DNA from 2 places in the Salinivibrio sp. MA607 genome. Region 2 is predicted to be linked to the other one. Evidence: predicted binding sites of a transcription regulator. Region 2 holds the regulator's gene; the other holds the start of a gene.

Region 1 (12,718 bases), on a different contig from region 2:
CTTCCTTATGGAAGCTAATCTGTAACAGGCTGACCCCGATCAATAAGAACAGTAAGCTATTCAAAAACTCATCGACCAATTCCCAAAAATGGTCCAGATGATCCTCACTCTCTTTGGAGAAGCCAATAAAGCGAGTCCAGTTACCGATCATAATGCCAGATACTACCATCGCCAGTGGCCCGGAAACATGCAACATATCGGCGAGCACATACCCCGCGCTAGGAATAGCCAATGTCAGTAGCAGTTCCATGGAATGGTCATTGGTCGCGCAGATCAAACGGTGAAACAGGTAACCCAATATCAGACCGTATAAAATCCCACCGATAGCTTCTTGTAAGAACAATGCGATCGTACCACCGAGTGTCGGCTCGCTGTCGCCAAACGCCAAGGTAAAAAGCGTCACGAAAATAACAATCCCGACCCCGTCGTTAAACAGTGACTCTCCCTCGATTTGGGTGGTGATCCGCCTAGGTGCCTGTAGCCGCTTAACAATGGCCAACACCGCGATGGGATCGGTTGGAGAAATCAGCGCCCCAAACAATAAACAATAGATAAAATCAAAAGGAATGCCGATCAGTTGGAAGACGCCCCAAATACCGGCACCAACCAGCGAGACAGAGACCAACAGGCCGCCGAGGACGAGGGTGGTGATTTCCCATTTTTGATCAGAGAAATGGGGAAGCTTGACACCAATACCGCCCGCGAATAAAAGGAAACCGAGTACGCCTTTGAGTAAAAAGGCATCAAAGTGGATATCGGTCAATATTTGCTCCGCCATCGCCTTTAACGGAATGGCTTGGTATTGACCGGCGATCACGATCAAAAGAGAAAGGAGTAGAGAGCTTGCAGTGATCGCGATAGTCGTTTGTACTCGGCTGATTTTACTATTAATAAAGGCGATAAAGATGGCAGCAGCAGCCATGAAACTGAGGATTGCGTAGGTAGACATGCAGCTTCCTAGTACGACGAGGAATGAAAGAGTTACAAAATATTAATAGAAATTGCGCTCAAAACGAACAGCTGAATTGAAATAGATCAAAATTAATCGATATTTATAGACGTCTAGATTTCCAAAATGGCTGTGGTAGGATAAAACTATCGCAATCAGGATGGTGATATCACGGGGTAAGAATGGATCGATTAACACAGCGTCTCTCTAAGTGTATTTTGGTGATCGATGGCGGTATGGGCACCATGATCCAAGGCTTAGGACTCGGCGAAGCCGATTACCGCGGCGCACGCTTTAAAGACTGGCATTGTGATGTGAAAGGTAACAATGACCTTTTGGTACTGACGCAGCCTGAAAAAATAGCAGCGTTACACAGCGACTATCTGGCCGCGGACGCGGACATCATAGAAACCAATACGTTCAACGCGACCCAGATAGCCATGGCCGATTACGACATGCAGGCCATCAGTGCGGAGATAAATTTAGCTGCTGCGCGTCTTGCTCGCGACGTGGCTGACCACTGGACGGCGAAAACCCCAGAAAAACCACGCTTTGTTGCTGGGGTTCTCGGACCCACGAATCGCACTTGCTCTATCTCTCCAGATGTGAACGATCCTGGCTTTCGTAATGTCACCTTTGATCAATTGGTTGAGGGGTATGCGGAGTCCACTGAGGCGTTGATGGATGGTGGTGTTGATCTCATCATGTTGGAAACCATCTTTGATACCTTGAACGCGAAAGCCTGTGCCTTTGCTGTTGAAAAAGTCTTTGATGCCCGAGGTGTGCGCTTACCCATTATGATCTCTGGCACCATCACCGATGCGTCTGGTCGTACGCTCTCTGGGCAAACCACCGCGGCGTTTTATCACTCTTTACGCCACGTCGAACCGCTTTCTTTTGGTTTGAACTGTGCGCTGGGGCCAGCCGAATTGCGTCAGTACGTCAAAGAGCTCAGTGAGATCTGCGAAGGATTTGTTTCGGTTCATCCCAATGCCGGTTTACCCAATGCGTTTGGCGAATACGATCTCTCGCCTGAAGACATGGCAAAACATATCGACGAATGGGCCGCTTCTGGCTTTATTAACTTGGTGGGTGGGTGCTGTGGTACCACGCCCGAGCATATTCAAGCGATCAGCGAAGTGGTGGCGAAACATGCCCCCCGTGCGCGCCCCTCTCAGTCTGTGGCATGTCGACTATCAGGGCTAGAACCGCTGACTATTAATGCTGAAAGCCTGTTCGTGAACGTGGGGGAGCGCACCAATGTCACTGGGTCGGCGCGTTTTAAGCGTTTAATCGTCGAAGAACAATACGACGAAGCGCTTGAGGTGGCGTTACAGCAAGTGGAAAACGGGGCGCAAATCATCGATATCAATATGGATGAGGGCATGTTGGATGCACAGCAAGCCATGGTACGTTTTCTCAATCTGTGTGCGGCTGAGCCCGATATTGCTCGGGTACCGGTGATGATTGACTCCTCAAAGTGGGAGATCATTGAAGCCGGACTGAAGTGTATCCAAGGTAAAGGGATTGTGAACTCAATTTCTCTTAAAGAGGGGGAAGCCGCGTTTATTCAACAAGCCCACTTAGTCCGTCGATACGGTGCCGCTGTGATTGTGATGGCGTTTGATGAGCAAGGCCAGGCTGATACACGTGAACGTAAAGTCGAGATTTGCACGCGCGCGTATCACCTGCTGGTTGACCAAGTCGGCTTCCCGCCGGAAGACATTATCTTTGATCCTAATATCTTCGCGGTGGCCACCGGCATTGATGAGCATAATAACTACGCGGTCGACTTCATCAACGCGGTCGCAGATATCAAACAAACCCTGCCGCATGCCATGATTTCAGGTGGCGTGTCTAACGTGTCTTTTTCGTTTCGCGGAAACAACCCAGTGCGTGAGGCGATCCATGCGGTGTTTCTCTACCATTGCATTAAAAACGGTATGGACATGGGCATCGTCAATGCCGGCCAGTTAGCCATTTATGATGATTTGCCTGAATCGCTGCGTGTGGCGGTGGAAGATGTGGTGCTTAACAAAGACGATGGTGCCACGGAACGTTTACTGGCGTTGGCGGACAGCTACCGCGACCGCGGTGAAAACGAAGTGGCAGAAACCGCGGAGTGGCGCAGTTGGCCAGTGGATAAACGGCTTGAACATGCACTGGTTAAAGGCATTACCGAATTTATTGTTGAAGATACTGAGCTAGCTCGAGCGGCGGCGAGTAAACCGTTGGAAGTGATAGAAGGCCCACTAATGGCGGGCATGAATGTGGTGGGAGACTTATTTGGCGAAGGCAAGATGTTCCTGCCGCAAGTGGTGAAATCGGCGCGGGTGATGAAACAAGCCGTGGCCTATCTTGAACCTTATATCAACGCTGAAAAGCAGCAAGGGCAGACCAATGGCAAGATCTTACTTGCCACCGTAAAAGGCGACGTGCATGACATTGGCAAAAACATTGTCGGCGTGGTGCTGCAATGCAATAACTTCGAGATTATTGATCTCGGCGTGATGGTGCCGACCGATAAAATCCTGTCAGTGGCGCGCGAGGAGCAAGTCGACATTATTGGTTTGTCAGGCCTTATCACGCCGTCGTTGGATGAAATGGTGAATGTCGCCAAAGAAATGGAACGGCAAGGGTTTGATATTCCGCTGTTGATTGGTGGTGCGACGACGTCCAAAGCGCATACCGCGGTGAAAATAGAGCAGCACTACCAGGCTCCTGTGGTGTATGTGTCGAATGCGTCACGTGCCGTTGGCGTTTGTGCATCGCTATTATCGCCGGCTCAATGTTCAGACTTTGTGGCGCGCTTACAAAAAGAGTATGTGTCAGTACGAGAGCAGCACCAACGCAAGACACCCCGCACTCCGCCTGTCACCCTGGACGCGGCAAGGGCAAACAAATGGCAAACCGATTGGGCCCATTACACGCCGCCCCAGCCGGCGAGGCCGGGCGTCCATGTTTACGATGATGTCTCGATAGGGACATTACGTCAGTATATCGATTGGACCCCTTTCTTTATGACCTGGTCCCTGAGCGGCAAATTCCCAGCGATTTTAGACCACGAGCTGGTGGGTGAAGAAGCACGCCGTTTGTATGAAGACGCTAATGGTTGGCTCGACCGGTTTGAGCACGAAGGATTGATCGCCGCAAAAGGGGTGTGTGGTGTCTTTCCTGCCAACAGCCTAGAGGACGATATCGAGGTGTATACTGACGCATCACGGCAAACGGTGGGCACAGTACTAAACCATTTACGTCAGCAAACCAAAAAGCCACGTGGCGCCAATTATTGCTTGTCGGACTTTATCGCGCCGAAGAGCAGTGGTCAGCCTGATTGGATTGGTGCGTTTGCGGTGACAGGCGGCATTGGCGAGTATGCCTTGGCGGAAAGTTATAAAGTTGCAGGGGATGATTACAACGCGATCATGATCCAAGCGGTCGCCGATCGATTAGCAGAAGCCTTTGCAGAATACCTGCACCAGCAAATTCGGATCTCATTGTGGGGCTATGCGCCCAATGAGACGCTCGATAACGACGCCTTGATCCGGGAGCAATACCAAGGGATCCGGCCGGCTCCGGGTTATGCTGCCTGCCCTGAGCACAGCGAGAAAGGAAAAATTTGGCAGTTGCTCTCGGTAGAAGCGCATACGGGCATGACACTCACCGAAAGCTATGCCATGTGGCCAGGTGCATCTGTGTCAGGGTGGTATTTCTCACATCCTGAATCACGCTACTTTGCGGTGGCGAAGATTCAAAATGATCAACGTGACAGTTATGCGGCGCGCAAAGAGTGGAGCAGCAAAGACGCGGAAAAATGGCTCGGGCCAAACTTAAACGCCTAATGAAAAAAGACCAGCACATCACATGTGCTGGCCTTTTTTTACTCAAATAAGTCAGCGTGTAACCGCTGTACGACATGGGTCGCGTCGTGATCGTCGACCACCATACAGACATTGTGATTGCTGGCACCATAGCAAATCATGCGCAGTTTATATTGAGCAAGCGCACTAAATACCGGCGCTGTCGCGCCCGGTGTGTGATTCATCTCGTTACCGATCAGCGCAACAACCGCTAGATTCGCACAGATCTCTACCTGACATAACTGCGTGAGCTCGGCGATGGCAGCCTCCGGCAGCTGCGGTGCGTCACCCTGGGTATGGGGTTGATCCAGCGTCAGAGAAACACTGACCTCCGAGGTCGTGATTAAATCAACTGAGATTTTAAAGCGCGCCAAGATCTCAAACACCTTGGCCAAAAAACCACAAGCATGAAACATGTTTAAGCTGGTTAGTGTCACCATGGTCTGGTTGCGCCTGAGGGCTACGGCACGAAACAGCGGCGCTGAGTGTGCTTGCTCACGGATCCAGGTACCGCCTTGTTCGGGGGCTCTCGCCGCGCCGACAAATACCGGGATATGCTGGCGTACCGCGGGCACTAACGTCGATGGATGGAGGATCTTGGCACCAAAGGTAGCCATTTCCGAGGCTTCGCTAAAGCTAATTTCACTGATAGGACGAGCACGATCAGTCACCCGTGGATCGGTGGTATAAATCCCGGGGACATCGGTCCAGATGGCCAAGCTTTCTGCTCCGATCGCCTCGGCGAATAGCGCGGCACTGTAGTCACTACCGCCGCGGCCTAAGGTGGTGGTGTGTCCGTTCGCATCAGCACCGATAAACCCTTGCGTGACCACTAAATGCGTCGCTAAGCGGGGGAGTAATTGGTTCTGGCACTGTATCTTGGTTTGTTGTCGATCCGGTTGGGCACAGCCGAAGTGACTATCGGTGCGCAATAACGCTCGCGCATCGGCCCTCACCGTGGCCATGCCTCGGCTATTGAGCAAGTGAGTAAAAATATAGGTTGAGATGAGCTCACCACAAGCGACCAACGCATCCGTTAACGCTGTACTGGGAGCAGATGCTGCGGTATTTGCATAGTCGGCAATCGTTTGGTGCCAGTCATCGACTGCTGTTTGCGTGTCCTGGCAAGCGGGAAGCGCGTTTAATATCGCTTGATGGATAGCGGTGATGGCAACCAGTTTGTCTTGACGGACTTGTGGGTCGTTGATCCCTTGTGCCAGTGCAACCAAGTGATTGGTGACGCCTGCGCACGCACTGATCACCACAAAGCGGGTATGTGGGTTTTGCTCGATAACATCAGCGCTTTGTTGCATGGCATCGATAGTGCCAACGCTCGTCCCGCCAAACTTAGCGACCGAAATCGGTGGTAATGGGTTCACGTCCTTTTCCCCTCTCATCATACAAATGGGTCTTAATCAATTCATTATGGGGAACATCAGAAGTCACATCGTGACCGCGGTAGGGACCGCAAAAAAGAAGGAAGAGCAAACGGCAGGCATGGACTGCCAGAAGCGCTCCACCTGTCTTCCTGTAGGGATGACAAGTGACAGCCTGAAGGATTCAGCCTCCTAGGCCGGCAGCGTTTCGCCCCCAAGCTTACGCCACCTCGGCATTGTCTCCCCTGATTATCATACCTTGGAGTGGGGCTCCGCATGATAACTGCCTGAGAAATGCACCTCTTCTGCATGTTCAGTCCCGGGTTGGTTATCCCGTGAACAGCATTTACATTACGGGCGAGATGACAGGGTGTCAACAGCCTTTTGGTCACGATCAGTGCCTTGGCAAAATTGTCCAGCGATCACACAGTTCACATGCCAGGCAATAGGGATATGGCGAAAAAATATGCTATAACGGTCATCTGTGTGTACCAACAACAAGGAAAGGTTATGGCACGTTCAATTTCCGAGATTCAATCTTTTCAGCCCGTGGCTCGCACGTTAATGGGCCCGGGCCCCTCTGATATTTATCCTGCAGTGCTACAGGCACTCAGCCGTCCGACTGTCGGACACCTTGACCCTTTGTTTATCGCGATGATGGATGAAGTCAAACAACTGCTTCAATATGCGTTTCAAACCGACAACCCTTTTACCCTGGCGATTTCGGCGCCAGGCAGTGCCGGGATGGAAGCTTGCTTTGTCAACTTAGTTGAACCGGGTGAAAAAGTGATTGTCTGTCGCAATGGTGTGTTTGGCGATCGTATGCGGGAAAATGTCGAGCGTTGCGGCGCGACAGCAGTGATGGTCGACGATGCCTGGGGTGCCCCTGTTAGTCCAGAAAACGTTGAGGCTGCGTTGAAAGCCCATCCGGATGCCAGCACGCTTGCGTTTGTCCATGCTGAAACCTCAACCGGCGCTTGTTCGGATGCGCAAACACTGGCGAGATTGGCGCGGGAGCATGGTTGCTTAACCATTGTCGACGCCGTGACTTCACTCGGTGGCGTGCCATTGAAAGTCGATGAGTGGCAGCTCGATGCCGTGTATTCCGGTAGCCAAAAATGTTTGTCATGTGTCCCTGGCTTATCGCCTGTCACCTTCTCACCGCGTGCTGTGGCTAAAATGCAATCGCGAACCCACAAGGTACAAAGTTGGTTTCTCGATCAAAGCCTGGTGCTTGGTTATTGGAGCGGAGAAGGGAAACGCAGCTATCACCATACCGCGCCGGTCAATAGTTTGTATGCCTTGCATGAGTCGTTATTGCGGCTCTATCAAGAAGGGCTTGAGCATGCATGGCAACGTCATCAAGACATGCATCAACACCTCAAAGCAGGGCTGGATGAGCTCGGTATCACTTTTGTGGTTGATCAGCCTTACCGTTTGCCGCAGCTTAACGCGGTCACTATTCCGGATGGTGTGGACGATGCGGCAGTACGTCAGCACCTGCTCACGACCTATAACCTCGAAATTGGTGCCGGCTTAGGCGATCTCGCCGGTAAAGCGTGGCGCATTGGCTTAATGGGCTACGGGGCACGGCATGAGAATGTGGCGCTGTGTCTGAAAGCGTTAGAAAACGCGTTACGTTAAGGCGTTAAGGTATCGGGCAAGGTATGGCGAGTGGTCCATACTTTGCTTGCTTGCGGGTATAAATAGCGCGCTTCTTGTTGAATATCGCGTGCGCGTTGCTGATCACCAATTTGTAACGCAACCTGATACGCATGCTGATAGCCCGAAAAGCGTGGGCGTTGCGCGACTTGACGCAGTAAATCATCCAAGTGCTGGTGGCGTGCTACGTCAGATAAGTGCGCCAAATTCGCTTGAAAGTGACGGTCTTGTTGCGCGCGGTGCAGTTTTTGCTGCCACCATGGGTGTTGCTGATACAAGGTAAAACGCTGCGAACTTAATAAGGAATCACGCAGATAGCGATTGGCGAGGTAAACGGATGACAAGCTCAGTAAGGTCACGAGCACCAGCGCCATGATCACACTACGGCTCGCGACACGCTGACTATAACGGTGTGAAAACACGGGATAACGACGATATCGACTGGTTAAGTTGTCTAACCAATATAACCAAATCAATAACAATACCCCGTTAAACCACTGTGTGCCACTGGCTGGATAAATCATCAGGCCGGTCAGTGGTGGCAATACTAAGGCGATCAATATTCTACGTGTTCCTGACGGTGCACGTAGAATACGAAGTGTTAGCGCGGCCAACACCACAAGATAGCCGCAGGCGACAACGAGCCCCCCTTCAAGGAGCCACAGGATTAAAGCACTGGGTAAGGTCACCGGGCCGGAATGATTCGGTTGTGAGGCAGACAGTAATAGCAACGTTGACTGACCATTGCCCATGCCCACTCCAAAAAATGGCGTCATTTGCCATTGCTGCCACGCCAGCATAAGTGCGCGCTGATCGTCGGCGGTGAGCCAGTGCCAGTTGTCTTGACCACTGAGACCAAATACCGCCAAAAATGCCCCTGCCGAGATAGCGATCATCCACATACGATGCTGGCGTCGCGAGGCAAACCGGGCTAAATACACTTGTTGTAAGCCAATCGCACACAGGGCGAATAGCAACAGTAAGGGTTGCTCTTGCATCGCCAATATCGGAATCAACACGAGCGGTGTTAACGCGAGTAAGCCTTGGCTAACCGGGTGGCGATATCGACCACTGGGCTCTCTGGCCAAAATGTAGGCGGCGAGCGTGACTCCGGTTAACAATAAGGTGTGAGTCACGGCTGGAGGGAGGTGAGGGACCCATTGATCAAACATAAAGGGTGCCATGCCCGGCGGAGGCTGGTTCCCTAATACCGACAATACCGCTAACCAGGAGGCCAACAATAAGACGGCCAGTAGTTTTTGTCGTTGGGCGTGATTAAAAATAAACTGCTGTAGGGCTGAGAAAAAGCCAAAGCTTAGCGCTAAAACGATGAGCGCATAGCCACTATTGTGGCCCAGTGCCTGCGGATAAAAATAGGGCATCATCGCCAAGCAGGTCGCAAGTGCCAATGTGCCGGTCAGCCGAGTGGCTCGCCATGTGTGTTGACGGATAACCTCCAAACTGGCGAACCCAAGCGCAAATGCCAAGGTGAGTAATGATAGCGCCGCCGCCGGGTGACGTATGCCTACCAGCGGCAGAGCAACCGAGTAAAGAGGCAGACAAATCAGCCACAATACCGTTAAGGTCACCAAAAAGGGCACCGTCAACGGCTTGCGTATGACACGACTAGGCGGCAGCACTAACGTCATTATCGCTCCAACATTGGCTTGAGGAAGTGGGCCGTGTGGCTGCCGACCACATCGACAATCGATTCCGGTGTGCCTTGGGCGATGATTTCACCCCCGCCATTGCCGCCCTCAGGCCCCAGATCGATGATCCAGTCGGCCGTCTTGATCACATCTAAATTATGTTCAATAACTACAATAGTATTCCCTTGCTCACGTAGGCGGTGCAGAACATTGAGCAGTTGTTGAATATCATGAAAGTGTAACCCTGTGGTTGGCTCATCAAGAATATATAAGGTTTTACCGGTATCGCGTTTGGACAGCTCTCGGGCTAACTTCACCCGTTGCGCTTCACCGCCAGACAGGGTCGTCGCCGCTTGGCCTAGGCGCACATAGCTCAAGCCAACATCCATCAAGGTTTGCAGCTTACGCTTAATGGCTGGCACTGCATCAAAGAATTCACGCGCGTCTTCCACTGTCATTGCCAGGACTTCATCGATGGTTTTGCCTTTATAGCGTACTTCAAGTGTCTCGCGGTTGTAGCGTTTGCCCTTACACACATCACAAGGGACATACACATCCGGCAAAAAGTGCATTTCTACTTTGATGACCCCATCGCCTTGACAGGCCTCACAGCGGCCACCGCGTACGTTAAAACTAAAGCGACCCACCTTGTAGCCTCGTGCCCGTGCTTCTTGTGTGCCGGCAAACAGTTCACGAATCGGGGTAAAGATCCCAGTGTAAGTGGCGGGATTTGAGCGCGGCGTACGGCCAATAGGGCTTTGATCGATGTCGATAACCTTATCAAAGTGTCCTAGGCCATCAATCTCGGCATACGGCGCAGGATCCGCGGTCGTGGCACCGTTTAATTGCTGGTGGGCGACTTTAAAGAAGGTATCGTTGATGAGGGTTGATTTTCCAGATCCCGACACGCCCGTGACACAAGTGAGTAAGCCGACAGGTAAGTGCAGATCCACATTTTTGAGGTTATTTCCGGTTGCACCTTTGAGCGTCAACATCTTGTTGGGATCGCGCGGTATCCGTTGTGCTGGCACCGCAATCGCTTGTTTGCCAGAAAGATACTGCCCGGTAAGTGAATGCTCACTGGCAAGAATATCGTCAAGGCTGCCTTCTGCCACGATCTCGCCGCCGTGCGCGCCCGCGCCTGGGCCTATATCGATAATGTAATCCGCGGCACGAATAGCGTCTTCATCATGTTCAACCACCATCACGGTATTGCCCAGATCGCGCAAGTGCTCCAAGGTATCCAGTAAGCGCGCGTTATCTCGTTGATGCAAGCCAATCGATGGTTCATCCAATACGTACATCACACCGACAAGGCCAGCACCAATTTGACTGGCGAGTCGAATGCGTTGGGCTTCTCCCCCGGATAAGGTATCGGCGCTACGTGACAAGTTAAGGTAATTGAGCCCGACATTGACCAAAAAGCGTAACCTGTCATGGATTTCTTTCATCACCTTTTCGGCGATTTTTGCACGTTGGCCGCTAAGCGACAGTTGTTCAAAGAAATCGAGCGCCTGCTGAATGCTGAGCTCACAAATTTCTGGCAGGTTACGGTTATCGATAAAAACATGTCGAGCTTCTTGACGTAAACGCGAGCCACCGCAGCTGGCGCAGGGCTTAGTGGCAATATATTTGGCGAGTTCGTCGCGCACTGCATTAGACTCGGTATCGCGATAACGGCGCTCCATGTTATTGAGGATCCCCTCAAACGGATGCTTACGTACGCGAATATCGCCACGATCGTTGACGTATTTAAACTCGATCTCTTTCGGCCCCGACCCATATAAAAGTATATCTTGCATGGTGCCGGAGAGATCTTGCCAGGGCGTTTCTAGATCAAAACCGTAATGCTCAGACAGTGAACGCAGCATTTGGAAGTAATAAAAGTTACGACGATCCCAGCCTCGGATCGCACCACCTGCGAGACTGACCGCAGGGTTTTGAATCACGCGTTTGCGATCAAAGTACTGCTGAACGCCTAACCCGTCACAGGTGCCACACGCACCGGCGGGATTATTAAATGAGAACAAGCGAGGCTCTAGCTCTTGCATGCTGTAACCACAATGGGGGCAGGCAAAGTTAGCAGAAAAAATGATTTCTTCACCGTCGCCGTCCATCCAGCTGATGACCGCACTGCCACCCGTGAGTTCGAGCGCGGTTTCAAAGGATTCAGCTAAACGTTGTTGTTGATCGTCGCGTACTTTAAATCGGTCAACCACCACTTCGATGGTGTGTTTTTTTTGCAGCTCCAGCGTGGGTGGATCGGACAGATCACACACCTCGCCGTTGATCCGCGCACGAATAAACCCTTGAGCAGCGAGGTTTTCAAGTGTTTTTACATGCTCACCTTTTCGGTTTTTGATAATCGGTGCCAGCAGCATTAACTTACTGCCTTCAGGCAGGGCCAACACTTTATCCACCATTTGGCTAATGGTTTGTGCCGCTAGGGTGACATCATGGGTGGGGCAGCGTGGCTCTCCCACTCGGGCGTACAGCAAACGCAGATAGTCATAGACTTCAGTGATGGTGCCAACGGTGGAGCGGGGGTTATGTGATGTCGACTTTTGCTCAATCGAGATGGCGGGTGACAGCCCTTCGATATGGTCAACATCGGGTTTTTCCATCAAGGATAAAAATTGACGCGCATACGATGATAAAGACTCAACATAGCGACGTTGACCTTCGGCATACAAGGTATCGAAAGCGAGTGATGACTTCCCTGAGCCAGACAGGCCGGTGATGACAATTAGCTTATCACGGGGGATGGTCACGTTAATATTTTTGAGGTTGTGCGTACGCGCGCCTCTGACGTCGATATTGTCCATTATTATCCTACTACTCAATCAGCTCACTGGTTGGTCGTTGAGTATCGCACAGACACGACCATGACCAAACAAAAAGGCTGTATATTTACACAGCCTTTGCTCGTATCGAAAAAACCACTCGCGCCAGTGCACCTGAGGCGATTACGGATTTTTGACGGTTGCCTCATCTTTGTTACTGCTACCGAGGTAGTGATGCTGATAGCAGTGATTTGTGGCCTCAATAAAGCCCTCAACACTGCCACAATCAAAGCGCTCGCCTTTAAATTTATAGGCAAGCACACAGCCTGACTGCGCTTGTTTTAGCAAGGCATCGGTGATCTGCACCTCACCATTTTTACCTGGTGGGGTGTTTTCTAACAGATCAAAGATATCGGGCGTGAGAATATAACGGCCAATA
Region 2 (12,718 bases):
CCAGGTACGGCGACTAGCTGCGCTGCTTGCAATGCCTCACCCTGCCACTCGGCCAATCCATACACGGCTTGCTCAAGCCATGTCGGCGATTGGTGCGCAAAACCGTAGTGTTCGGGATAAAAATCGGCTTGATTGACCCGATACGCCCCCGACAAATCAAACACCACGCAACCTTGAGCCAGAAAAACCGGCGCCAATTCATGACTGACCGCATGCGCGGTGGCTAAAAACACCACATCAGCTTGCTTGGCGACATCCTGTGGCGAGGACAATGGCATCAGTGGCATATCCACCACGCCACGCAGTTGCCCGTGCAACGCGCTCACAGGACGATTAGCGTCTTCACTGCCTGCCGAGACATATAAACCGGCCAAGTGCAATTGCGGATGGCGATGGACAAGGGCGACAAGCTCGGCTCCTGTGTAGCCACTGGCACCGACAATAATGGTGTTAAGTGTCATGGGTGTCTCTCTTTATGGATATTTAAGGCGTGCTGCGGCGCAGCAGAGTATCGAGGGCGTAGCGGATAGCCACGCAAAGCAGGCTAGCGTCGTCGAAGGGCAAGGATATTGTGTTTGGCGGTACCTAGTATCATGGTCGACTCGTCTTAGAAAATATTTTTATTCATAAATAGTGAATGGTTATTTTTTATCGCATTCCCGTTTACCCGTCAACCCCAAAAAGCGTAAAAAATCACTTTTAATCTCTATTTATTCATATTAGAGCAATAATTCTATCTAACCATGCAAATAACACGGTCGTCATTTACGACAAAATCCCACGATGACGAGCGCGGAGAGACCCTCTAGAAGCTAGCAAACATGAAAGCTGAAACTTTTTTTCATCTTTTGAGGTGGCTCTATGATAAGCATCAAATCCGGTAGCCAGTTTTCGCGCTAACTTGCGGTTAAGTTGACCCGATCACGCAACATTCGCTAGATTGGGTCTTTACAGTCACAGTAGGATGTAACTTTGTTACAGAATGGATACGCTATGAACGAAAAGTACTCTGCCTTAAAAAGTAACGTCAGTATGCTTGGCCATCTGCTGGGCAACACCATTGAAGATGCCCATGGCCCCGCACTTTTAGAAAAAGTTGAGGAAATTCGTCAGCTCTCAAAATCGGCTGCAGCAGGTAATCAGGATGATCATGCTAAGCTGAAAACCGTGCTGCAAAACTTACCCGCAGACCAACTGCTTCCGGTCGCCCGCGCCTTTAGCCAATTTTTGAATCTGACTAATATTGCTGAGCAATACCATACGGTGTCGCGCCAATCTGACACCCATGAGTGTAGCCCCGATGCGATTGATAACCTGCTCCGACGCGTCAGCCAAGGTGAGATTGATGCCAATGACGCGCAGAAGGCGATCGCCGATTTAAAAATTGAGTTAGTCCTGACCGCGCACCCCACTGAAATTGCGCGCCGTACCACCATTCATAACTTGGTGCAAATCAATAAATGCTTATCCAAACTCGAGCTGAGCGACTATTTAGGCGCCGACGAGCGAGCCAAAACCGAGAAACGCCTTGAACAGTTGATTGCACAAGCCTGGCATACCGATGTGATTCGCCAAGAGCGCCCGACACCGCTCGACGAGGCCAAGTGGGGCTTCGCGGTGATTGAAAATTCATTATGGCAAGCAGTGCCCGCATTTTTACGCCAATTCGATCAGCAGCTTGAGAGCCATTTAGACATCAACTTGCCCATTGATGCCAAGCCAGTACAAATTTCCTCTTGGATGGGCGGTGACCGCGACGGCAACCCGTATGTCACCAGCGAGGTCACCCGTGAAGTGATGCTGCTTTCACGCTGGAAAGCCGCCGACCTGTATTTGCGTGATGTGCAAGATCTGATCAGCGAACTGTCGATGACTCAGTGTGATGACACCGTGCGCGAGATGGCCGGCGAGGCGCACGAACCGTATCGCGCGATCTTGAAAACGCTGCGCAGTCAGCTCAATCACACATTAAGTTATTTAGATGCCAAGCTGAAAGGCGAACGCACGTCATCACAGGGCATTCTGACCGACACCCAGCAGCTGTGGCAGCCATTACTGGCGTGTTATCAGTCACTCCACCAATGCGGCATGGGCATTATTGCCGACGGTAAGTTGCTTGATTTGCTTCGCTGCGTGCAATGTTTTGGTGTTCACTTAATCAAGCTCGATATTCGCCAAGAAAGCACTCGTCATGCCGATGTGCTCTCAGAAGTGACCCGCTATTTGGGGATGGGCGATTACGCACAATGGAGCGAGCAAGACAAACAAGCCTTCTTGATCCGTGAATTGTCCTCGAAACGGCCGCTATTACCCCGTGATTGGACCCCGTCGGATGACGTCAAAGAGGTGATCGACACCTGCCGGGTGATTGCCCAGCAGCCGCGTGAAGCGCTTGGTGCCTATGTGATTTCAATGGCGAGGACCGCCTCGGACGTGCTGGCGGTACATTTGATACTCCAAGAAGCCGGCTGCCCATTCCGCATGGATGTGTGCCCGTTATTCGAAACCTTGGACGACCTGAACAACGCGGAATCAGTCATTGGCGAGCTCATGGCGATTGATTGGTACCGTGGCTTTACTCAGAACTTCCAAATGGTGATGATAGGCTATTCGGACTCAGCTAAAGATGCCGGGGTGATGGCAGCCGGTTGGGCGCAATATCGCGCCATGGAAGCACTGGTCAACTTATGCGATGACCAAGGGGTTGATTTAACCCTCTTCCATGGCCGTGGCGGCACCGTAGGCCGTGGCGGTGCGCCCGCCCATGCCGCCTTGTTGTCACAGCCCCCTCGTAGTTTAAAAGGTGGCCTCCGTGTGACCGAACAAGGCGAGATGATCCGCTTTAAACTGGGGCTGCCCGATGTCGCGGTCAACAGTTTGAACCTCTACACCAGCGCCATTTTAGAAGCTAACCTGCTACCGCCACCAGAGCCCAAACAAGAGTGGCGTGCGCTGATGGATACCTTGAGTGACATTTCTTGCCAAGCCTATCGCGATGTGGTTCGCGGCCATGAGCAATTTGTGCCTTACTTCCGCTCCACCACACCAGAGCTTGAGTTAGGCAAATTGCCACTGGGATCGCGCCCTTCCAAACGTAACCCCAATGGTGGTGTCGAGAGCTTACGGGCAATTCCTTGGATTTTCGCCTGGAGTCAAAATCGCCTCTTACTTCCAGCTTGGCTGGGCGCTGGACAAGCGATCGATCATGCCATTTCCAAAGGCCATAAAGCCCAGCTAGAAGAAATGTGTCGTGAGTGGCCATTCTTCTCCACCCGGCTTGGCATGCTGGAGATGGTGTTTACCAAAACCAACCTCGATATTGCCAAATACTATGATCAGCGTTTGGTCGATGAAAGCCTCTGGCCTTTGGGTGAATCACTCCGCGATCAATTACGCCAAGACATTCAAGTGATTTTGGCGGTGGAAAACAGCGATAACCTGATGGAGCAAAACCCATGGGGCGCTGAGGCGATTCGCTTACGTAATATTTACGTCGAGCCACTGAATATGCTGCAAGCTGAGCTGTTATACCGTACACGGCAATGTGAAGAGGACGATCAGTCGCTTGACGATGCCTTGATGATCTCCATCGCGGGCATTGCCGCAGGCCTGCGTAACACTGGCTAATCGACTCAAGCCGTACCCTCGGGTGCGGCTTTTTTTTTGTATCAAGCGAGCGAATAGAAACCGACGCACACGCGAGATTTTTTATCCATAGCCACGTCTAAGGCTTGCTGTTACATTGATAGTATTATTACTATGGAAGGTCGCGGTGACGCGATTTAACAACGCAAAGGAAAACGCAAAGGAATTGCCATGAAAGACGAAACCCTCTCGATTCATCACGGTTATCAGACCGATCCGACCACCAAATCAGTCGCTACCCCCATCTATCAAACCGTCGCCTATGAGTTTGATAACGCCCAACATGGTGCTGATCTGTTTAACCTCGATGTGCCGGGCAATATCTATTCGCGGATCATGAATCCCACCAACGATGTATTAGAACAACGTGTGGCGGCATTAGAGGGCGGTATCGCAGGCCTATGCGTCAGTGCTGGCGCCGCGGCAATTACCTATGCAATCCAAACCCTGGCCAAGGCCGGTGATAACATTGTCGCCACGCCACAGCTTTACGGCGGCACCTATACGCTATTTGCCCACATGCTTCCTGAGCAAGGCATCGAGGTACGTTTTGCCCAAAGTGACGACGCCAGTGCGATTGAAGCGCTGATTGATGCCAATACCAAAGCGGTGTATTGCGAATCGGTTGGTAATCCGGCCGGCAATATTGCCGATATCCCCGGTCTTGCCAAGGTTGCCCACGCGCACGGTGTCCCTTTGGTGGTCGACAATACCGTGGCGACGCCCGTGCTATGCAAACCGATTGAACATGGCGCCGATATCGTGGTGCACTCGCTAACCAAATACATTGGCGGCCATGGCACCACCCTAGGCGGTATGATCGTTGATGGCGGCACCTTTGATTGGGTGGCACATCAAGCCCGCTTCCCGCAATTTTCACAGCCCGAGCCGGCGTATCACGGCGTGGTCTATAGCGATACCTTTGGTCCGGCGGCATTTATTGCCCGCGCGCGTACCGTGCCTTTACGTAACAGCGGCGCCGCCTTATCGCCGATGAACGCCTTTATGTTGATGCAAGGTCTCGAAACCTTGAGCCTGCGTATGGAGCGTCACTGCGAGAATGCCAAAGCGGTGGCGGATTACCTTGCCAGTCATCCAGCGGTGGCATGGGTGAACTATGCCGGTCAACAAAATCATCCTCATTACCAACGTGCCCAGTCGCTTATCCGCGGTGGACTGCCCGCATCACTGCTGTCTTTCGGCTTAAAAGGTGGCTTTGATGAGGGGGTACAGTTTTATGATGCGCTGAATGTATTTAAACGCCTGGTCAATATTGGTGATGCTAAGTCACTTGCTTGCCATCCCGCCTCTACCACCCATCGTCAACTGAATGAGCAAGAGCAAGCGAAAGCCGGGGTGACCCCAGAAATGATCCGTCTTTGTATCGGCATTGAGCATATTGATGACATCATTGCCGACCTTGAACAAGCATTGAGTGCAGTAAAATAGCCCGAGATAGGCGACTCATGCGAACCGATTGTCATAAATAAATGTGGATATAAAAGATGTCACTTCCCCATGTCATACTGACGGTACTCAGCAACTGCGAAGCCACGGGTTATGATATTACCAAGGCGTTTTCTACCACTATCAGTAATGTGTGGAAAGCCAGCCATCAACAGGTATATCGTGAACTGACTAAGCTCGCCGAGCGAGGTGCTGTGACCTATCGACTTGAGCCGCAAGTCGGCAAACCAGATAGAAAAGTCTATGCCATCACCCCTGTCGGCACCGAGGTGTTAGAGGCGTGGTTTATCCAAGCGCCTAAGCTGGCCCCGCCTCGCGACGAGTACGTCGCACGCCTACTCAGCTGTGAGGTCTTGGATCCCGCGCCGATGCTCGAGCATATCAATAACTTGATTGCGGAATCACAACAACTACTTAATCATTATGCTCTGCTTGAGCAGCGTGATTACGGTCAATCCACATCATTAACGCAACAGCAACGCCTCATGCGATTAGCATTACGACGCAGCATTCATCAACGTCGCGCTTGGATGGCCTGGGCGCAAGAAGTGCGCGATGAGCTTACGATGCTGGCCGCCAGCGCCTAATCAAAACAATAAACACAACTCGCAACCTAGGCGCCCCACGAAACGGGGCGCTTTTTTTGGCTAAAGGTAAACCGGTTTAGCGGTTTAGCGGTTTAGCGGTTTAGCTAAGGTGCGACAGCCAATGGGCGAACCCCCAAAGTATGGCAAAGTGCATAGGTCAATTCGGCCCGATTGAGGGTATAAAAATGAAAATCTTTTACTCCTTCACGGCTGAGCACGCGCACCATATCGATAGCAATCGAGGCACCGACCATCTGCCGGGTCACAGGGTCATCCTCAAGACCTTGATACTGTTTGTGCATCCACTGTGGGACACGCACATGCGTCATTTGCGCAAACCGAGAAGCTTGCTTAAAGTTGGAGACGGGCAAAATCCCCGGCACAATCTCGACATCAATCCCCGCCGCCACACAGCGGTCACGAAAACGTAGGTAGCTTTCCACATCAAAGAAAAACTGGGTAATGGCACGACTGGCACCGGCATCGACTTTCCGTTTCAGATTAATGAGATCCGCTTGCGCACTTTTCGCTTCCGGATGCACTTCAGGATAAGCGGCGACAGAAATATCAAAGTCATGTTCTTCTTTGAGCAACCGCACCAAGTCAGCCGCATACATAGTCGGCTTTTTCTCCGGCGACGGTAAGTCTCCGCGCAAAGCCACAATGTCACGAATACCATTTTGCCAGTAGTCACGGGCAATATGGCGCAGCTCATCTTCAGTGGCATCGATACAGGTTAGATGGGGCGCCGCCGCGACCCCCGTTTGATCATGAATACTTTTCACGATGTCATGGGTGCGATCACGCTCACCAGAATTGGCGCCATAAGTCACTGACATAAACTTAGGTTTAAGCCCTTTGAGGCGATGCACGGAATTCCAGAGGGTTTCTTCCATACTGGGCGTGCTGGGCGGAAAAAACTCAAATGAGACGTTAATATCACCGTCTAAGTCGGCAATATTCTGATTAAGTGCATCAATGTGGCCTGCGTGCGTATAGCTCATACCCTCTCCCTGCAACCGGTTTTATTCGCGATGATGTGCGTTTTTGGTTTATACGTTTAGACGTCCATATGTCTAAAGGTTGTCGTTATTTGGGTGAAATGTCAACGATCTCGGCCATGAAAAGAACTCATAGTATTATGAAGATAGTCAACATGCAGGAAGCAACCGAGAGCAGCAGCCAAAAGCGCGTCATATAACGTGATCTTCAGATAAAAAAAAGCTGTCTTATGTGGAGTAAGACAGCTTTCACGTTTGCGAAGATCACGTTTACTAAAAGGACATTAGTGAAGACGCCCAATTAAGCGATTCAAATCCGATTGTATCGCCCCAGCGGTGACATCCCGCCCCGCCCCCGGTCCGCGGATCACTAATGGATTTTCACGATACCATTGGCTTTCAATCGCAAACACATTATCACAGGGCAGTAGATGCGCCAGCGGATGCTCACTCGGTAAGGTTTCTAAGCTCACCTGCGCATTACCATTGGCTTCTAGACGCGCCACATAGCGCAACACGGCGCGATCTTGCTGCGCTTTTTCCAATCGCTCCTGTAAACACGCATCCATTTGATGGGCGTTATCGAGAAACGCATCTAACGACAAAGATTGCAGCGCTGGCGGTATCAGTGACTCAACCTTGACCTGCTCGGGCTCCAATGACAGGCCCGCCTCTCTTGCGAGAATCACTAATTTACGCACCACGTCGGCACCCGACAGATCGTCACGCGGATCAGGTTCAGTTAGCCCTTGCTGCCATGCCTGTTCAAGTAAAGCACTGAACGGGACCTCGCCGGTGAATTGCAAAAAAAGCCAGGATAACGTGCCGGAAAAGATCCCTGAGAGTGCGAGGATATGATCACCGCTTTCACGTAAGTCTTGAACCGCATAGTTAATCGGCAGCCCAGCGCCTACCGTGGCGTTATATAACCAATGGCGCCCCGTTTTCGCAAACGCATGTTGAATCGCATGGTATTGTTCGGCCGGTGCCGCGCCGGCTTCTTTGTTGGCGGAGATTAAATGAAAACCATGCTCGGCGAGACGCGGATAGAGAGCTGCCAGTGAGGTATTGGCAGTGACATCCAAAATCACCACATCATCATAAGGATGATTCAATAAGCGTGTTAACCATTCATCATCAAAGTATGGCGTGCCATTGTCATCAAAGTCATCCCTGATCTGCATTGGATCGATGCCAGCAAAATCTAACCATTGATTACGACTATCTACCACAGAAATCAGTGACACCTCCTTGCCATGACGCTTTTCGAGGTGCGATTTTTGCTCGGCAAACAAGCTGAGCCAACGCGCGCCAATGTTTCCTTTTCCTACCAACACCAAGCCAATGCGACGTTGGGCTTGGAACAGCGCATCATGCAAGCTGGCCACAAGGGCAGGCGTATGCACTTGACGCAAAATCGCCACCATGCTCAGTCCAGATGCAGATTCACTGATAAACTCTACAGGCTGTGACTTCAGCTGCTGATAAAAACCATGACAGTGCACGGGATTATTGACCACGCCGGCTCCGACGGCAGCAACCATGTTAAACCCTTCGCGCAGCTTCAACTCCGCGGATAGCCCGGCATCCTGGATCTGGGCCATGACCGAGGCCACGACCTCCGCCGTAAAGGCCAGCAAGATACGATACTGATCATCTTGATAATCCGTCGCCAGTGGTTGCACTTTCAGCTGAGAGAGGATGCGGCTCAACTCTTGTTTAATTGCCTGAAAATCTTGCCCGCGGGCGACATCAAACTGCAATAGGCACACATCATCCAAAGATGTAATGATTTTTGCCCCGCGTCCGGTAGCCAGTACACGCTCTATATGGGTCGAGCCACTATCGGGGGCCTGGGTACAACGTAAGGTCAGATCGGTCGCACTTTGCGCCACTGGCTGTAAAGTACGGCTATGAAGCACGGGCGCCGCCAAGCGTGCCAATTCGCCTGCTTCATCCAATCGGATTAAGGGTAACAAGCAAGCATTCTCGACGTGGCGTGGATCCGCACTGTATACACCGGCAACATCACTCCATATAGTCACGCGGCGGACCCCCGCTAACGCACCGAGTACCGTGGCCGAATAATCTGACCCGTTACGCCCCAAAAGCACGGTTTCCCCAGCTTGATTTTGCGCCATAAATCCCGTAATCACGACGTGAGATTGCGTGTGCTGAGAAAGTTGCTGCCGTAATAGTGGCCATGATGCGCCGCGATCGACCTCGGGTTGAGCCGCACGTTCCGCGCGTAAACAGTGGCGCGAGTCCAACATCACCGCCTGACGACACTGCTGATTAAGCAGCGCGGCTAATAAACGCGCCGACCAAACCTCTCCGAACCCTTGCACATCGGCTTGTACGCTGTCGCTCAGCGCTGTCTCCCCGAGCGACGCGATCGTCGCGATGTCAGCAGATAAGGCATCAACCAACTGTTGTTTGTGATCACCGTTGATCAGATTTTCAATCAAGTCTTGCTGAAAGGCACGGACGCCTTGCAAGGTCTCATGCGCCAACCGGCCATCTTTGCCCAGTTGAGCGAGCCAAGCAATGAGCTGATTGGTCGTTTTCCCCGCCGCAGAGACCACAATTAAGTCGTGCGCCTTTGCATGCCCCGTCAGCACATCGACCACACGGCGATAACAATCTGGGCTCGCTAAACTGCTGCCACCAAATTTATGCAATTGGCGTTGTGATTCGGGGGCGGTGTCCATCGGTTGCGCGTGCATGGCGAGGTCTCTCTTGGTCTCAATAAATATCAATAAAGCGGCGTGCTATGACAGCAACACCTATAGCAATCGGTTTTACTGGTTAGCTAAATGGGCGAAGGCATGCGCCAAATCGGCCACTAAGTCTTCTGCGTCTTCTAGTCCAATAGAAAAACGCAGCAACGTCGGGGTAATGCCAGCCTCGGCTTGCGCGTCATCACTCATCGCACGATGGGTCATTGACCCTGGATGCGTGACCAGACTTTCTACCCCGCCCAGCGACTCGGCAAGCGCAAATAAGGATAAGCCTTCAATAAAACGTGCGATCCCAGCGGAGTCCGTGTCCAGCTCGAGGCTGAGCATACTACCAAATCCAAACTGCTGACGGGCGGCAATGTCATGGCCTGGATGTGTCGCCAAACCGGGATAATAGAGTTGCCGCACCGCAGGGACTGTTTGCAAATAGGCTAATACCGCTTGCGTATTTTGTTGATGTTGTTTAACCCGAGCGCCCAAAGTACGCAACCCTCGCAATGTCATATAACTGTCAAAGGCGTTGCCTGTTGCGCCCAAGCAGTTGCCCCACCACGCTAATGTTGCAGCCAATTCAGGCGTCTTCGCCACTACAGCGCCACCGACAATATCAGAGTGACCATTAATAAATTTAGTAGTGGAATGCACGATGATGTCCGCACCCAGTGAAAACGGCTGTTGGAGTGCTGGCGATAAAAAGGTGTTATCGACCACCACCCATGCCCCCACTTGGTGGGCCTGTTGGCAGATTTTAGCAATATCGACCACACGCAATAGCGGATTAGAGGGTGTTTCAACTAACACCAGTTTCGGCTGTTTTGCCAGCGCAGCGGTTAACGCCTGGTGATCAGATTGATCGATAAAACTGACCTGCCAAATCCCTTGCTTGGCGCGTGACTCTAACAAGCGATAGGTACCACCATAACAATCGTGCGGTGCAACAATATGATCCCCTGCATCCAGTAAAGACAACACCAAGTTAATGGCTGCCATCCCACAGTTGGTCACCACGGCACCGGCTCCGCCTTCCAGTTCCGTTAACGCTTGCTCTAACTGAGCTCGAGTTGGATTGCCCCCACGGGCATAATCATAAGTGGGAACGTCGCCAAAAGCAGGAAAACGATAGTTGGTTGATAAATACAAAGGCGGCACAACCGCATGATGTTGCGTGTCAGTGCCAATTCCTGTTCGAACGGCAATGGTGTCGGTTTTTTTACCTGTCATGGTTCATCCTTGCTCTTGTTGCGCTGGCACGGTTTACGTGATCCAGTCGTCATCATACTACTTTACCTCGGCGCTTTTGGGACGTCAACACTTCTAGACGTCTAAACACCTTTGCATGTGGCGGTTAATATAGCTAAAATCTCCGCAGCATCATTCTGGGTATTCCATAATCAAGATAGGTGAGACATGGCGCAGTGGAACGGCGATTACATTAATCCGTATGCCGAACATGGTAAAAAGAAAGAGCAGGTAAAGAAGATCACCGTCTCTATCCCACTTAAAGTATTAAAAATTCTTACTGATGAGCGCACTCGCCGTCAGGTTCATAACCTGCGTCATGCGACCAACAGTGAGCTATTGTGTGAGGCATTTTTACATGCCTATACCGGGCAGCCTCTGCCAACCGATGACGACATCCGTAAGGATAAACCCGATAGCATTCCTGCCGAGGCACGTCGGATCATGGAAGAGTTGGGTATTGAGTTTGACGACAGTGAATACTAAACAAAAAAACCGCCATCGGCGGTTTTTTTATGGTAAGACACTGTTTTCTAATTACAACATGTTTTCTTTACAGCATGTTTTCTTTACAACATATAGTTGTCTGGCATCTCAATACGGGCTACGCCGGTTTCGACGGCCGCAAGCGCCACGGCACGTGCTACCTTGGGCAGTAAACGGGCATCCATCGGCTTGGGAATGATGTAATCCGGGCCAAAACTGAGTGAAGACAAGCCCGCGGCATCTAAGACCGATTGTGGTACAGGCTCTTTCGCCAAACCACGAATCGCTTCAACGGCGGCCAACTTCATCGCATCATTAATCTCACTGGCACGCACATCTAATGCTCCCCGGAAAATAAACGGGAAACACAAGACGTTATTCACCTGATTCGGGTAATCCGAACGCCCCGTTCCAATGATCAGATCATCCCGGACTTGGTGCGCAACCTCTGGGTTAATTTCAGGATCTGGGTTTGAGCAGGCAAACACGACAGGCTTATCCGCCATCAGTTTTAATGCCTCAGGCGAGAGCAAATCCGGGCCTGATACGCCAACAAAGAGATCCGCACCTTCAATCACATCTTCGAGGGTACGCTTATCCGTGTTATTGGCAAACAGCTGCTTATACTTGTTAATGTCATCACGACGGGTGTGAATCACCCCTTTGCGATCCAGCATGTAAATCTTTTCGCGCTGGGCGCCACATTTAATCAATAGCTCCATACAGGCCACCGCAGCGGCACCCGCACCGAGACACACGATGGTGGCTTCACCAATATCTTTGCCTTGCAACTCGAGCGCGTTAAGCATCCCCGCAGCAGTGACAATCGCGGTACCATGTTGATCATCATGGAAGACAGGCACTTCACAGCGTTCAATCAGCTGCTTTTCGATCTCAAAACAATCTGGGGCTTTGATATCTTCAAGGTTGATACCGCCAAAGGTGTCAGCAATATTGGCTACGGTATCAACAAACTCATCGATGGTGCGGTGTTTAACTTCAATGTCGATCGAGTCCAAGCCGGCAAAACGCTTGAACAATAACGCTTTGCCTTCCATGACAGGCTTTGACGCCATCGGCCCTAAATTCCCTAACCCCAAAATCGCGGTGCCGTTTGAGATCACCGCAACCATATTGCCTTTACCGGTATAGCGATATACGGCATCCGCATCTTGGGCTATTTCACGCACAGGTTCAGCAACGCCTGGGCTGTAGGCGAGAGCAAGATCCGCCGCTGAATCAGCAGGCTTACTGAGTTCGACAGAGATTTTTCCGGGTGTAGGGTATGCATGATAATCCAGCGCTTGCTGGCGTTTATCGTCCGACATGTCGTTTTCCTAGTTATTATCGTGAAGGGGTAACCAATACCGGCAGGGAAGGATGACCGATATTAGCCAGACACTCTACAAACCACACAGGAAAGGTTTGTATAAGGGTAAAGATGGTAACGCAGCGGGGAAACGTCCACCAGTACTAACGCCGTATTCGCGATGATGCTCGGACCTGTTGTCCGAATACTAGGACGATACAATCAAAAAAAGGGACGCTGATG

The links. Region 2 encodes MetJ, which represses methionine synthesis genes. Its sites were predicted from a motif close to TTAGACNTNTANANGTCTAA; they were not measured.
Region 1: a site for MetJ is predicted at 1,055-1,074, ahead of metH (methionine synthase). Genes of this name have one in related genera too.

What each region holds. Positions count from the first base shown of each region.
Region 1 is NZ_MUFJ01000002.1:2,494-15,211, forward strand. Features, by position in the region: gene BZG81_RS01205 (cation:proton antiporter) at 1-949, opposite strand, end outside; gene metH (methionine synthase) at 1,132-4,791, shown strand; gene lysC (lysine-sensitive aspartokinase 3) at 4,830-6,206, opposite strand; lysine riboswitch at 6,311-6,498, opposite strand; gene BZG81_RS01220 (pyridoxal-phosphate-dependent aminotransferase family protein) at 6,696-7,829, shown strand; gene BZG81_RS01225 (Wzy polymerase domain-containing protein) at 7,826-9,496, opposite strand; gene uvrA (excinuclease ABC subunit UvrA) at 9,496-12,321, opposite strand; gene galU (UTP--glucose-1-phosphate uridylyltransferase GalU) at 12,463-12,718, opposite strand, start outside.
Region 2 is NZ_MUFJ01000001.1:171,970-184,687, reverse strand. Features, by position in the region: gene argC (N-acetyl-gamma-glutamyl-phosphate reductase) at 1-461, opposite strand, end outside; gene ppc (phosphoenolpyruvate carboxylase) at 994-3,627, shown strand; gene BZG81_RS00925 (O-acetylhomoserine aminocarboxypropyltransferase/cysteine synthase family protein) at 3,817-5,094, shown strand; gene BZG81_RS00920 (PadR family transcriptional regulator) at 5,151-5,699, shown strand; gene metF (methylenetetrahydrofolate reductase) at 5,804-6,703, opposite strand; gene BZG81_RS00910 (bifunctional aspartate kinase/homoserine dehydrogenase II) at 6,985-9,426, opposite strand; gene metB (cystathionine gamma-synthase) at 9,502-10,662, opposite strand; gene metJ (met regulon transcriptional regulator MetJ) at 10,849-11,166, shown strand; gene BZG81_RS00895 (malic enzyme-like NAD(P)-binding protein) at 11,250-12,494, opposite strand.